Regions from separate parts of the Mesorhizobium sp. M0808 genome, predicted to be linked through region 2. Evidence: predicted binding sites of a transcription regulator. Region 2 holds the regulator's gene; each other region holds the start of a gene.
The links. Region 2 encodes PhoB, which activates phosphate uptake and scavenging genes when phosphate is short. Its sites were predicted from a motif close to TGTCATNNANCTGTCAT; they were not measured.

Region 1 (3,657 bases), 130 kb from region 2:
AGCGCGCGCGGCATGTCCTTCACCAGGGCCGTTTCGGTGATCTCCAGTTCGAGCCTGCCGGGGGCCAGGCCGGATCTCGTCAATGCGTCGTGCACCTTGCGGCTGAAGTTCGGATTGTGAAGTTGCACGGCGGAGACGTTGACGGCGACCATCAGCGGGTTTGTCCAGCGAACAGCATCGTTACAAGCCGTCGTCAGCACCCAGTCGCCTATCTGCGCGATAGCGCCACTGTCCTCGGCCACGGGGATGAAAACGGCCGGAGAAATGTCACCCCGCTCAGGGTGCTGCCAACGGACCAGGGCTTCGAAGCCGATCATCCTGCCGCCGCGGATCTCCTTCTGCGGCTGATAGACGAGGTGGAACTCCTTGCGGGCGATCGCCTGGCGCAATTCATGCTCCATCACGCGCTTGTCGCGGGCCGCGGTGCCCATGGCTATCTCGAAAAACCGATAAGTGTCCCTGCCTTCGGTTTTGGCGCGATGGAGTGCCGTGTCGGCATGGCTGATCAGGCCGGCCTGGTCTTCGGCATCCAGCGGAAAGAAGGCGATGCCGATGCTGGCCGAGACGAGGCCGGAGCCGACCGAAACCCTGTTTTCCTCCCGGATCGCCGCCAGCAAGTCCTCGGCTATCCGGCCTGCGGCCAGGGGGTCGGGGAGGTTCGGAGCTATGATGGCAAATTCATCGCCGCCGAGACGCGCGAGCATCTGTCCGTGGCGCGGGATGCCGGAAATGCAGTGCGCCAGCTTCTGCAGCATAGCATCGCCGGCCCCGTGGCCATAGAGGTCGTTGACTTGCTTGAACCGGTCAAGGTCAAGCAGCAGGAGCGCCAGATGTCCATCCTTGCCGCCACGATCCATCGAGGCGAATTCTGCTTCCAGCCGGGAAGAAAAGCTCCGCCGATTGGCAAGCCCGGTAAGCGGATCGAAATGCGCGAGGCGGAGGATCTCTTGTTCTGCCTTCTTGCGCTCACGGATGTCGCGAACGGCAAGCACCGTATGAGGCCTGCCGCAGTAGGTGATTTTCCTGGCGATCAGCTCGACAGGAATTCTCGCCCCGTCGCTGCCCCTTAACTTCGCTTCCTGCGCCTGTTCGCCGAAGCCGGACATATCGGCTGCGCTCTGTCCGTCGAAAAGCTCGCCGAATTGCATCGTGTTCAGGGTGGCTGTCGCTGTTCCGGTCAGCTTCGCCATACTGTCATTGGCGCTGACAATGCGGGTGCCATCGCAAACGATCAGACCTTCCACCGCCGCATTGGCGAGATCGTGCATGCGATCGGCCTCGAGCTTCTGGCGGCGAAAGCGCAGGTCGATCCACAGCGCGGCACCCGATAGCACAAGGATTATCAGGCTGGCGACCGCTGCGGCAAAGGCCTGGGAAATGGGCTCGATGGAATGTTCGGATATTTCAATCGAGGAATCCGGAATGATCGACACCGCAGCCATCGCGATGAAATGCAAGCTGCAAATCGCCAGCGTTAAAAGCGCGGCGCCGCCGAAAGTCGCGAGCGCTGACGGACGGCGCAAGACGACAAGGAGCGCCAGTGCCGCGAGGGTCACGCCGGCCAGAAGCGATATCGCGACAAGGAGCAGGTTCCATACGACCCGGCCTTCGACCTCGAAAGCTGCCATGCCGATGTAGTGCATCGTCGCGATGGCGCCGCCCAGAATGGCGCCACCGGCGAGGAAATGGTCGATGCCGCGGCGCAAGGTGGCGACCCACATCCCAAGCGCGGTCATGATAACGGCGGCGGCAAGCGAAAAGGCGGATAATCCCGGATTGTATGCGTTCGGTATTCCCGGCGTAAACGCGGTCATGGCGATGAAATGCGTCGCCCATATGCCGAACCCGGTCGAGGCTGCGGCGATCATCAGCCAGACAAGCCGGTTTCGCTCGGTCGATCGGCCGACATGCTTAAGGAGATTAACCGCTGAGAAGCAAGAAATTCCACAGACGAGTGCGGCAAGCGCAACCAGTCTCGGATCGTGCTGACTTACAATACAATTATAGACCGTCAGCATCCTGGTTCACTCGGTCTGCCAAAACTAACAGGGGAGGTGTGACTGATTAGTTCTTGGAGATTTTAACGAATGGTTAACCCGCGGGCCATGAGGCGGGTCTTTTCGGGGGAAAACCGACGCCGCTGCGCCGAAAAGACGGTGATGTGATTTCTTGCGCCCGGTTCGGTAGCGAGTGCACTTTAGGAAGGAATGATGTTCATTGATCCGCAATAAAACCGTTGTCCGATTGTCATCAGCGCCACATATTGGCTTTGCGGAAGTGCCCCTTTCGCCAATGACAAACGGGAGATGAAACATGAAGTTCTTCGGCTTTGCGGCCGGTATCGCCGCCACCGTGACCCTGCTTTCCACCACCTCCGCCTTCGCCGTCACGCAGATCAGCTGGTGGCACGCCATGACCGGCGCCAACGCCGAGGTCGTCGCCAAGATCTCCAAGGATTTCAACGCCAGCCAGAGCGACTATGAGCTCGTTCCGGTGTTCAAGGGCACCTATCCGGAGACGCTGAATGCCGGCATCGCTGCCTTTCGTGCCGGGCAAGCGCCCGATATCCTCCAGGTGTTCGACGTCGGCACCGGCGTGATGATGGCGGCCGAGGGTGCGATAAAGCCGGTGGCCGATGTGATGACCGGCGCCGGGATGACTTTCGACAAGAGCCAGTATCTGCCCGGCATCGTCGGCTATTATTCGAAGCCGGACGGCACCATGCTATCGTTCCCCTACAACTCTTCCTCGCCGATCCTCTACTACAACAAGGACATCTTCCAGAAGGCAGGCCTCGACGTGAACAATCCGCCCAAGACGTGGAACGAGGTGTGGGAAGCTGCCAAGAAGATCAAGACGAGCGGCGCCGCCCCTTGCGGCTATACCTCGACCTGGCTGACCTGGATCCACCTGGAGAATTTCGCGGCGTGGAATGACGTGCCTTGGGCCACCCAGCAGAATGGCCTGGCCGGCGGTGATGTCGAACTCAAGATCAATGCGCCGATTTTCGTCAACCACTTCCAGGCGCTCGCTGACCTGGCCAAGGACGGCACATTCAAATATGGCGGGCGCACCTCCGAAGCCAAGCAGATATTCCTCGCCGGCGAATGCGGCATCTTCACCGAATCGTCGGGCGGCCTCGGCGATATCGTCAAGTCCGGCATGAACTATGGCATCGGCCAGCTTCCTTACGACAGTGACGCCAAGGGTGCCCCGCAGAACACGACGCCGGGCGGTGCCAGCCTGTGGGTGTTCGGCAACAAGTCGGACGAGGAATACAAGGGTGTCGCCGCCTTCTTTGCCTATCTGTCCAAGACCGATGTGCAGGAATATCTGCACCAGAAGTCGGGATACCTGCCTGTGACGCTCGCCGCGTATGAGGCGACGAAGAAATCAGGCTTCTATGACAAGAACCCCGGCCGCGAGACACCCATCCTGCAGATGATCGGCAAGTCGCCGACCGACAATTCGAAGGGCGTGCGCCTGCCGAATCTGCCGCAGGTGCGCGATATCCAGAACGAGGAGCTGGAGAAGATGCTGGCCGGCCAGCAAACCGCCCAGCAGGCACTCGACAATGCGGTTGCGCGCGGCAACGCGGCGATCAAGGAAGCGCTGGAGAACTGACGGGATTATCTCGGTTAGTCGGTTGGAATATCG
Region 2 (3,657 bases):
TCGGCGGAAATATACTTGTCGCCTGCGGCCTCAATGGCCGCCTTCATTGCGGCCTCGTCGGTCTTCCAGCGCTCTTCCTGGAAGTTCGACCAGGAAACGCCGATGACCTTGTCTTTAGCCTGCGCCACCGACGCCAGCGCCAGCGTCATGGCGACACCCGCCAGAATGGCGGTCGTGAATTTCTTCATCATATCCTCCCTGCGCCGCGTACGGCGTGACCAATTGGCTCAAAGACCAGCTTAGAAGCTCTAATTTTTTCGAGCCTCGAAAAAATACTGGCCCGATCTCCGGCTGCTGTCAACATCGATTCTGATGGATTTTAATGACTCTGCGAGTTTTTTCGAGCGTCGGAATAAACGATGACAGCGCAACCTGCATCTGACACTATTTGCCTGCGTCCGACACTATTTGTCGGACATTACCGACGGCTTCCGGTTCATGAGCGGCCGCGGCAACCGGGAGGAAAGCAAAACAATGTCGGTCGGAATCCGCCATGACGATTTGCGCCGGCGCAACCGGGCGATGGTGATCTCGGCGGTGCGCCGGGCCGGCCAGCCATCGCGTACTGAGATCGCAGCTACTACCGGCCTCAGTCATTCGACCATATCGGCGATCTCTTCCGACCTGATACGGGAAGGCATCCTCGCCGAGAGCAAGGCAAGTGAGCCCGTTTCGTTGAAACGCGGTCGTCCGCAGGTCGGCCTCGCCCTCAACCCGGAAGCGGCGGCGGTGCTGACCGTGGTGTTGTCGCTGAATTTCCTGTCGGCCGCCATTATCGACTATACGGGACAGGTGGTCGCCGAGGAACAGCGCCGGCTGGACACGCTGACCATGCCGCGCGACGAGCTGATCCGTGAATGCATGGCCATCGTCCGGCGCCGGCTGCAGGATCCAGACCTTGACGTCCGCAGTGTCGCCCGCATCGCCCTGGCGATTCAGGGCATTACCGACTCCCCTGCACGCGCCATGCTGTGGTCGCCGATCACGCCGCAGACCGACATCGCCTTTGCCGACATGCTGGAGGACGAATTCGGCATCCCGGCAACGGTGGAGAACGACTGCAACATGATGGCGGTGGCTTTGCGCTGGCGCAATCCGGATCGCTATCGCGACGACTTCATCGCCATCCTGCTTTCGCATGGCATCGGCATGGGGCTGGTGCTGAAGGGCGAACTGTTCACCGGGACGCATTCCTCGGGTGGCGAATTTGGCCACATGATCCATCGTCCGGGCGGCGCGCTCTGCCGTTGCGGGCGGCGCGGCTGCATCGAGGCCTATGCCGGCAACTACGCCATCTGGCGCAACGCCAGGCAGATGAGCGAAGAAAGCGAACCGATCGCCGACGTCAGCGACGCCGACATGCGAGCACTGGCGGCCCGGGCGCGCGAGAAAGATGGGCCGGAACGCGAGGCCTACCGCAAGGCCGGCGAAGCGCTGGGTTTCGGTCTCGGCTCGCTGTTCGCGCTGATCGATCCGGCACCGGTCGCGATGGTCGGCGCCAGTGCCGCCGCCTTCGATCTGATCGAGCCGGCCTTGCGGAAGGCAATCGCCCAGACCGCCGGCGGCCAGCATTCGGGCTCGATCTCCTTCGATACAGAGCCGAACGAATTGCCGCTGATCCGCGAAGGCTGCGCGATGCGGGCGCTAAGCTTCGTCGACCAGGAGATTTTCGCGCCGGGCGCGCAAATGAGGCCCAGCGTCAGAAAGAACGTAGCCTGACCAGGCGGGTCAATCTTCCCTGATCGCATAGCCGGCACCGCGGATGGTGCGGATGACATCCGGCATCCGGCCGTTGTTGACGGCTTTGCGCAGCCGCCCGACATGCACGTCGACGGTGCGTTCGTCGATGTAGATTGTCTCGCCCCAGACATTATCGAGTAACTGGCTGCGCGAGAAGACACGGCCCGGATGCCGCATCATGAACTCGAGCAGCCGGAATTCGGTCGGCCCGAGCCTGATTTCGCTCTTCTTGCGATAGACCCTGTGCGATTCGCGATCGAGCACGATGTCGCCGACCTTCAGCACGCTGGACAGCACTTCCGGCTTGGCGCGCCGCAGCAGCGCCTTGACCCTGGCCATGAATTCCGGTGTCGAAAACGGTTTGACCAGATAGTCGTCGGCGCCGGTCGAAAGCCCGCGCACCCGGTCGCTCTCCTCGCCGCGCGCGGTCAGCATGATGATCGGCAGCCGCTCGGTTTCGGGGCGCACCCGCAACCGACGACAGAGCTCGATGCCGGAAACCGCTGGTATCATCCAGTCGAGCACCAAAAGGTCGGGCACATTCTCCTGCAAACGGATCTCGGCTTCGTCGCCGCGTGTCACCACCTCGACCTGGTAGCCTTCGGATTCGAGATTGTAGCGGAGCAGCACACCCAATGGCTCCTCGTCCTCCACCACCATTATGCGTGGTGCGATCATCGGCTGGGCACCCCCATCATGTCACCGGTGCGGACATTGTCGTTTCGTCCTGCTTCGGACGATTGACCGGCAATTGCTCGCCGGTCAGCACATAATACGCATTTTCGGCGATGTTGGTGACATGGTCGCCGATCCGCTCCAGATTCTTGGCGCAGAACAGCAGGTGCGTGCAAGCGGTGATGTTGCGCGGATCTTCCATCATGTAGGTCAACAGCTCGCGGAACACGGACGTGTATTTGACGTCGATGCGCTCGTCGGCGGCACGCAGCTTGGCCAACGCGGCCGCATCGCCTGCAGCATATTCCTCGATGACACCCTGCACCTGGATGAGAACCAGCTGCGCCATCGCGTCGATGGAATGCGACAGGTCCCGCGGCGTGGCGCTGAGGCCGACCGCACTCACGCGCTTGGCGATATTCTTGGCAAGGTCGCCGATGCGTTCGAGGTCGCCCGCCATGCGGATCGCTCCGACCACATGGCGAAGATCGTGGGCCATCGGCTGGCGTTTGGCGATCAGGGTGATGGCGCGGTCGTCCAGTTCGCGTTGACGCGCATCCATGATGGCGTCGTCGGAAACGACGCGTTGCGCCAGCACGTTGTCGGAATTCAACAGGGCCTTGGTCGCCCCGCCGACCATCGAACCGGCGAGGTCGGCCATGTCGCGGATCAGCTTGCTGATCTGCTCGAGATCCTCGTCGAAAGAAGCGACTGTGTGTTCGCCCATGGTCCTGTCCTCATATGCATGATCGGAACGGCTCAGCCGAAGCGGCCAGTGATGTAGTCCTGCGTGCGCTTCTCGCGGGGCGACGTGAAGATCTTCTCGGTCCGGTCGAACTCGACCAGTTCACCCAGATACATGAAGGCGGTCTGGCGCGACACGCGAGCCGCCTGCTGCATGTTGTGGGTGACGATGACGATCGTATAGTCGGCTTGCAATTCGTCGATCAGTTCCTCGATCTTGGCAGTCGACAGCGGGTCGAGGGCCGAAGCCGGTTCGTCGAGCAGAATGACTTCCGGCTTCACGGCCACGGTGCGGGCGATACAGAGCCGCTGCTGCTGGCCGCCGGACAGGCTCAAGCCGCTGGCGTTGAGCTTGTCCTTGACCTCGCTCCACAGCGCGGCGCGCTTCAACGCCTGTTCGACGCGGCCGTCCATCTCGGACTTGCCGAGGTTCTCGTAGAGCCTGGCGCCGAAGGCGATGTTCTCGTAGATCGACATCGGGAACGGCGTCGGCTTCTG
Region 3 (3,657 bases), on a different contig from region 2:
CCATGCGCCGGGTCGGGATCGCCGCCATGATCGCCTCTTTCTGCTTGTCGTTGAGCTTGGCGGTCATCGCCGATTCGATGAAGCCCGGGGCGACGCAGTTGACGGTGATATTGCGGGTGGCGATCTCCTGCGCCAGCGATTTGGAAAAGCCGATCATACCGGCTTTGGAGGCGCAGTAGTTGGTCTGGCCGGGATTGCCGGTGACGCCAACCACTGAAGTGATGTTGATGATGCGGCCATGGCGGCGCCGCATCATCGGATGGGTAAGCTCGCGGGTCAGCCGGAACACGGCGGTCAGGTTGACCTCGAGCACGCTATCCCAGTCGGCGTCAGCCATGCGTACGAACAACCCGTCCTTGGTGATGCCGGCATTGTTGACGAGGATGTCGACGCCTTCGAGGTCGGCCTCCGCCTTCTGGCCGAGCGCCTTGACGTCGTCGCGGTTGGAAAGATTGGCCGGGAAAAGCTTGACCCGGTCGCCCAGTTCGGCGGCCAGCGCCTCCAGTTTCTCGATACGTGTGCCATGCAGGCCGACGATGGCGCCCTGGCCGTGCAGCACGCGGGCGATCGCCTCGCCGATACCTCCCGATGCGCCGGTGACGAGCGCCTTGCGGCCGGTCAATTCGAACATTCTTGCCTCCTGATCTGAGCGAACACCCTTCGCATGGAGCGGGGTCAAATCGCCAGTTGATTATGCAAGCGCCGCCAGCGCCGCCTCGACATCCGCCGCGGATCCGATGGCAGTGGTGGCAATGTCGCGGTTGATGCGGCGGGCCAGCCCCGACAGCACCTTGCCGGCGCCCACTTCGTAAAGCGTCGCAACGCCGTTGCTGCCGAACCACTCCACCGTTTCGCGCCAGCGCACGCGCCCGATCACCTGTTCGACGAGTCGGCGGGCGATCTCGTCGGGATCGCTCGTCGGGGTCACCGTAACATTGGAGACCAGCGGCACGACCGGCGCACTCTTCGTCACGGCGGCCAGCGCCTCCCGCATGATCTCGGCCGCAGGCTTCATCAATGCCGAATGGAAGGGCGCTGAGACCTGCAGCATCAGCGCCCGCTTGGCGCCCTTCTCCGTGCATAGCCTCGCCGCCAGTTCGACCACTGGCCTGGCGCCGGAGATCACCAGCTGGCCGCCGCCATTGTCATTGGCGATCTGGCAAACCAAGGCTTGTGCGGGATCTTTGGCGGCGCCCTGGGCGGCCTCTGCGCAAGCGGCTTCGACGTCGGCCTGTTCCAGCCCGATGATCGCCGCCATGGCGCCCTCGCCGGCCGGCACAGCCGCCTGCATGGCGTTGCCGCGGATGCGCAACAGCCGGGCGGCGTCGGCGACCGAAACGAAACCTGCGGCCGCAAGTGCCGAATATTCGCCGAGCGAGTGGCCGGCGACATAGGTGACCTTGCCGTTCAGGGAGAAGCCGCGCGCCTCCAGCGCCCGGATTGCGGCAAGCGACACCGCCATCAGCGCCGGCTGGGCGTTGGCGGTCAGCGTCAGCGTCTCTTCCGGGCCTTCCCAGATCAGCTTCGATAGGTTTTCGCCGAGCGCGTCGTCAACTTCCTCGAAGATCCGCCGCGATTCCACAAAGGTATCGGCGAGGTCCTTGCCCATGCCGACAGCCTGGCTGCCCTGCCCCGGAAAGGTGAATGCGATGGCCATCGGCGGCTCCCAGCTGCTGGTTCACGTTGCCTGTGACGCAAGGCGTGCGGCCAAGTCAAGTCCAACCTTGATCGCGTAATATCGGCCGAGTGCCTGTTTCGGCAGGCTTTTTGGCGATCACTCATGATGAAAACCGCTCACGATTTGTTTGCTGGCTCTTCTTATTTCCGCCGCAGGCGCTAAGCTTTGCGTGACAGTTCGATGACAATCGAGTGACGCTTTTGTTGCGGGCCGGGGAACTATTGAAGTGGCAAAGACCAAGCAGAGCGCAGCCGAGGCGGCGCCCCAGTTTCTTGAAGGCGATCCGTCGACCGGCTATCTGCCGGCGCGCAAATGGCCTGTCATCCGCTATGGCCTTATCAGCTTGCTGGCTGCGGCCATCCTTGTGTTTGCCATCGAACTGATCGTGCGCGGCAACTTTGCCGGCACCATTGATTTCTTTCTGCAGCCTTTCAAACCCGGCTGGACCACGATCATCATTTTTGCGCTGATCCTCATCGGCCTCGACGCCGTGCTCGGCCGCAGTCACCAGAGCCTGATGATCGTCGCGCCGCTGACATTGTCGCTGGCGTTCGTCGGCCACCAGAAGTCGCTGTATCTCGGCGATCCGCTCTATCCGACCGATTTCCTCTATTCCCGGCAGATCGTGGCATTGATGCCGCTTCTGGTACGCGATCGCCCGGGAACCGCCATTGCCCTGGCGATCGGCATCGTCGGCGGGCTGTCGCTGCTCGTCTATGGCTGGCGGCTATGGCGCCGCCGCGTTCCGGCACTCAGCCACAAGGGCCGCCTTGCCCGGCTGACGCTGACGGTGCCGCTGATCGCCTTCTTCGTCTCCATCATGGACTATGCCACTTTCTCGTGGACACGCGACCGGCTGCAGATCATCCCGATCATGTGGGACCAGAAGGAAAACTATGCCTCGAACGGTTTTGCGCTCGCCTTCGCGCTGAACGTCCCGATGGCGCATGTCTCGGCGCCGCCCGGCTATTCCGGCAAGGCGATCGAAGCGATCGGCAAACCGCAGGTGACGGCTTCGGTACCCGCCGAGAAGCCCGACATCATCGTCGTCATGAGCGAATCCTTCTGGGATCCGACCAAGCTACCCGGCGTCACCATCACGCCCGACCCTGTCCCCAATGTGCGGGCACTGCGCACGGGTTACATGTTCTCGCCCGAGTTCGGCGGCATGACGGCCAACATCGAGTTCGAGGCCCTGACCGGCTTTTCCAACGCCTTCCTGCCGGCGGGCAGCATTCCCTACCAGCAATATGTGCGGACACCGACTCCCTCGCTGGCGACCTTCCTGAAAAGTCAAGGCTACCGGGCGCGCGCTATCCATCCCGGCACTAACTGGTTCTGGAACCGGGGGGCCGTCTATGCCGATTTCGGCTTCAACGACTTCAAGTCCGAGGAGACGTTGCCGCCCATGCAGAAGCGCGGACCGCTCGCGTCGGACGCTGCGATGACCGACGAGATTATCCACGAAGCCGATACCAGCGCCGAGCCGGTCTTCTTTTTCGCCGTCAGCCTGCAGAACCACGGGCCGTATGAGCCGTATCGCTATAACAATCCGACCCACAAGGTGCAGGCGCCGATCAGCCAATGGGCGCGTGAATCGCTGTTGAGCTATGCCGAAGGCTCTTCCGACGCGGACCGCGGCCTCGAGCGGCTGATCGAATGGGCGAAGAAACGCGAGCGGCCGACCGTCATCGCGTTCTTCGGCGACCATCTGCCGCCGCTTGGGCCGGTCTACGTCGAGACCGGCTTCCTGAAGGACAATGTTGCGCCGCGCAAGGAGGCGGCCGACCAGATGCTGCTGCACCACCAGACGCCGCTGATCGTCTGGTCGAATCGCAGCGGCCCGGCCGAGGATCTGGGCGCCGTCAGCCCGTCCTTCCTGCCCTACCATATCCTGAAGACAGCCGGCATCAGCCATCCCTATTACACCGGCTTCCTCGGACAGTTGCGAGAGCGCTACCGCGTTATCGACCGCAATT
Region 4 (3,657 bases), on a different contig from region 2:
CCGCCCGGCCCGCAGAGCCCGCTTGGTGCCCGCGCGCTGTATCTCTTCCGTGACGGCAAGGACACGATGTACAGGCTGCACGGCACGCCGGAGTGGGATTCCATCGGGAAGAACGCTTCCTCCGGCTGTGTGCGCTTCATGAATCAGGACATTATCGACCTCTACAGCCGCGTCGATGGCGTCGTGCCGGTCTTCGTGCGCCCGAACCTGTCGGCCGCCGGGAAGATCGCCGCCGTGTCAAACAGGACGGCCGAGCCGATCGATGCAGGCGTGCCAAGGGACGCGGAGATGTTGAGGTAAGTGCCTTCGACTGGATCGTCAGTCGCAGGTTTTGCGATGCTTAGGACACCGTCTTTTCGCGGGCGAGCCGCAACTGAAGGGGCACGACCGTTCAATCGCGCCAGCTCAGGCGGACGCGTTCGGCGCCTCCGCCTGTATGGCTGCCGCTATTTCCCGGTGAGGCCTGGGAGCGTGACCTGATAGACCAGGAACATGGTGTCGACATCGGCGCCATCCTCGGCCTTGTAGGCCGCGCCGACCTGGAAGCCGTCCTGCGTGAGGAAGTCATTGTCATTGGCGACGAACAGGAAATAGTCGTCGGGCAGCTTTGGATCGAGGACGCTCACCACCGACATCGCCTCCCATTTCTCCGAAAGGTTGTTGCGGTCGTTGGGCGCGCCATTGTGCAACCCGAAGCGGCCGAGCTCGCTCTTGTCGTTGATGTCGATGAACGGCGTCAGCTTGGCCGGCGTCACCGATGGATCGAGCTCACCCTTGGGCGCCAGCGGCTTGTCCTTGTCGAACTCTGTGCCGGCGATGTCGGTTGCCGCCGACACATCGACGACGCTGATCTCGCGATGGAGCGAGGTGTCGCCCTTCAGCCCCTGGCCGTTGCCGCTGTCGCGCGCCAGCATCAGGAAGGTCTTGTCCGACAGCGCCACGATTTCACTCTGCGCGGCGATCTTGGTTTTGCCCTTGGCATCGGTGAACACCGGCAGCGGCACGACATATTCATGCGCGAGCTTGAGCTGGCCGGGATCCGAGGCATCGTAGACCAGCACGCGCGTGTTCTGGCGCGTCGAGGCGGAATCGCCGCCATCCTGCCTTGGGGCCGACTGCAGCACGGCAATCAGGAACTTCCCGTCCGGCGTCAGCGCCATGCCTTCGAGGCCCTGGTTGTTCTGACGGCCGGTTTCGGGATCCTTCGGATCTGGGTCTGCCGCGCCAGGTCCCGGATTGTTGGAAGCAAAGTTTGGCGTCCCGTGACGCATCGGGACAAGCGCCGCCGGCGGCTGCGTTGCCGACATCAGACGCCCATCGGCGGAGAAGCGGTAGATGTTCGGACCGTATTCGTCCGAGATGAACATCGTGCCGTCGGGCAGCCGTGCGATCGCTTCGTTATCGAGCGCGAGCTTGCCGTTGGCTTCGGGCAGGATCGGCATGTCGTCGGTCGCGGCACGCACGCCGTTGAGCGGATCGAGCCCGGTTGCGTCGGCGCCCTTGTCGTCGGTCAAAAGCATGGTGTCGGCAAGCGTCGCCCTGAGGCCCGACTGTTCCTGGCCGGCGGCTGGCACTGCACCCGGCGTGATCGGAGCGAACTCGATGGCAATCGTGTTGAGGCGCGGCCGGTAGTCGGTAGTACCGACGACATTGTAGCCGCGATCCGGCAACAGCCACAACGAGCCCTTGTAGCCGTCGGCGCCATGCGTCCAGCCGGCAGCATCGATCGACATGCCTGAGCCGGAGCCAAACGTCTCGCCGAACTTGTCCTTCTGGCTGGCCGGGATGCGGCCGACGCCGACCAGGCCCTTGTTGACGAAGCTGACGCCGCCGACGGTCGCGGATTTTTCTGCCAGGGCCGGAGTCAAGGCGGTGAACATCGCCAGCGCGACAGCGAGGGACGCGGTTCGGTGCAGGTTTTTCATGGATATCCTCTTTGAGACAAAGCTGCCGGGGCCCGAAAAAGCGCCGCGTCGCATCGAGGATGCCGCGAAAGCCTTCGGAGAAGCGATCTAGGACGCGAACATGATACTTGCGTGACAGTGCCGCGCTTGCTTTGACCCTTGTGGTCGCAACTGGCCTGGACATGCGAATCCGTCGCCGCCGAGAGTGCAATTAACAACTTTACAAATTATCGTTCTTATGTGAAGTTATGACGATGAAAGGCCACCGATGACAGTCTGTCGTTTCGCCACCCGCCTCAATTCCTTTGCCTCGCGGCCACAGGCCGAGTGGCCCGATCTTGTCGGCAAACCGTCCATGCTGCAAATGGCGGCACGTGCGGCGAAGGTTGCGGAGTTGACCGATCTCGACCTCAACTTTCCCGACCATGTCGATGAAAAGCCTGCGGAAATGGCGCGCAAACTCCGCGATCTCGGGCTTTCCATCAATGGTTTCGCCATGCGCTACTACTCCAACCCGGCCTTCAAGCTCGGCGCCTTCACCAATCCGGATCCGGCCGTTCGCCGCGAGGCCATCGACATGACCAAGGCCGGGATCGACGCCGCGCGCGAGGCTGGCGCCAGCCTGATGACGCTGTGGCTCGGGCAGGATGGCTTCGATTATGCTTTCCAGGCCGATTATGCGACGCTCTGGCAACACGAAATCGATGGAATTCGTGAAGTTGCGGCGCATGACCCCGATTGCCAGATCAGCCTTGAATACAAACCCAACGAGCCGCGCTCCTACAGCCTGATGCCCGATGCGGCGACGACGTTGCTGGCGATCCGCGAGATCGGCCTGCCCAATCTCGGCGTGACGCTCGATTTCGCCCATGTGCTCTACGCCGACGAGCAGCCGGCTTTCGCCGCTGCGCTCGTGGCACGGCACAGCAAGCTGCTCGGCGTGCACCTCAACGATGGCTATGCGAAGCGCGACGACGGCTTGATGGTCGGGGCCGTGCATACGCTGCAGACGATCGAGCTGCTGCGCCAGATCCGCCGCAACGGCTACGCCGGCGCCATCTACTTCGACACGTTTCCCGATATGACCGGGCTCGACCCGGTCCACGAATGCGAAGTCAACATCGCGACTGTCAAGCGCATGCTGCGCGTCGTCGATCGGCTGGACCGGGACAACCGCATGTTAGCCGCCGTCGACCGTCAGGACGCGATCGCGTCGCAAGCCATTATCCAGGAAGCCATGCTCGGCCCGGACAGCTGAGGCCCGGCCGCATATTCCGTTCAACAAGGGAGGAAGGACCATGAAATTTCTGCTTGCCACCGCTACCGCTGGCCTGATGGCGCTGTCCATCGGCTCGGTGTTTTCCGCAGACCTCGCGCCGCTCAATTCCGACACCGAGAAGGATCGCATCGACTGGTCGCAGCTCGAGGCCAAGTTCGGGGCCTTCCCCAAGCTGCCCGAGGGTACCAAGGCGGGTGCGGTCTCCAAGACGCTGACCAATGAATACTGGCGCTCGCTGGGAGAGGGCTACAAGTCGTTCGGCGACCGCACCGGCGTGCCCGTCGTCTACCAGGCGGCGCAGAGCGAGGGCGACCAGCTCGGCCAGCTCACCATCGCCGAAGGCCTGGTCACGCAAGGCTACAACGTGCTGCTCGTTTCGCCGCAGACCGACTCCAACCTGCAGCCGATCATGGAACAGGCCAAGGCAGCCAATGTGCCGGTGGTCAACGTCAACGACGCGGTCATCCCGCAGGC

Region 1: a site for PhoB is predicted at 2,235-2,251, ahead of ugpB (sn-glycerol-3-phosphate ABC transporter substrate-binding protein UgpB). Genes of this name have one in related genera too.
Region 3: a site for PhoB is predicted at 1,848-1,864, ahead of NKI25_RS23965 (LTA synthase family protein). Genes of this name have one in related genera too.
Region 4: a site for PhoB is predicted at 2,026-2,042, ahead of NKI25_RS00700 (esterase-like activity of phytase family protein). Genes of this name have one in related genera too.

Annotation. Positions count from the first base shown of each region.
Region 1 covers NZ_JAMYOX010000003.1:79,327-82,983, reverse strand. The annotation lists gene NKI25_RS06060 (bifunctional diguanylate cyclase/phosphodiesterase) at 1-2,018, opposite strand, end outside; gene ugpB (sn-glycerol-3-phosphate ABC transporter substrate-binding protein UgpB) at 2,314-3,624, shown strand.
Region 2 covers NZ_JAMYOX010000003.1:207,517-211,173, forward strand. The annotation lists gene xylF (D-xylose ABC transporter substrate-binding protein) at 1-188, opposite strand, end outside; gene NKI25_RS06700 (ROK family protein) at 475-1,719, shown strand; gene phoB (phosphate regulon transcriptional regulator PhoB) at 1,729-2,418, opposite strand; gene phoU (phosphate signaling complex protein PhoU) at 2,435-3,142, opposite strand; gene pstB (phosphate ABC transporter ATP-binding protein PstB) at 3,175-3,657, opposite strand, start outside.
Region 3 covers NZ_JAMYOX010000024.1:72,128-75,784, reverse strand. The annotation lists gene fabG (3-oxoacyl-[acyl-carrier-protein] reductase) at 1-631, opposite strand, end outside; gene fabD (ACP S-malonyltransferase) at 692-1,657, opposite strand; gene NKI25_RS23965 (LTA synthase family protein) at 1,905-3,657, shown strand, end outside.
Region 4 covers NZ_JAMYOX010000001.1:137,571-141,227, reverse strand. The annotation lists gene NKI25_RS00705 (L,D-transpeptidase) at 1-300, shown strand, start outside; gene NKI25_RS00700 (esterase-like activity of phytase family protein) at 447-1,925, opposite strand; gene NKI25_RS00695 (TIM barrel protein) at 2,173-3,162, shown strand; gene NKI25_RS00690 (sugar ABC transporter substrate-binding protein) at 3,203-3,657, shown strand, end outside.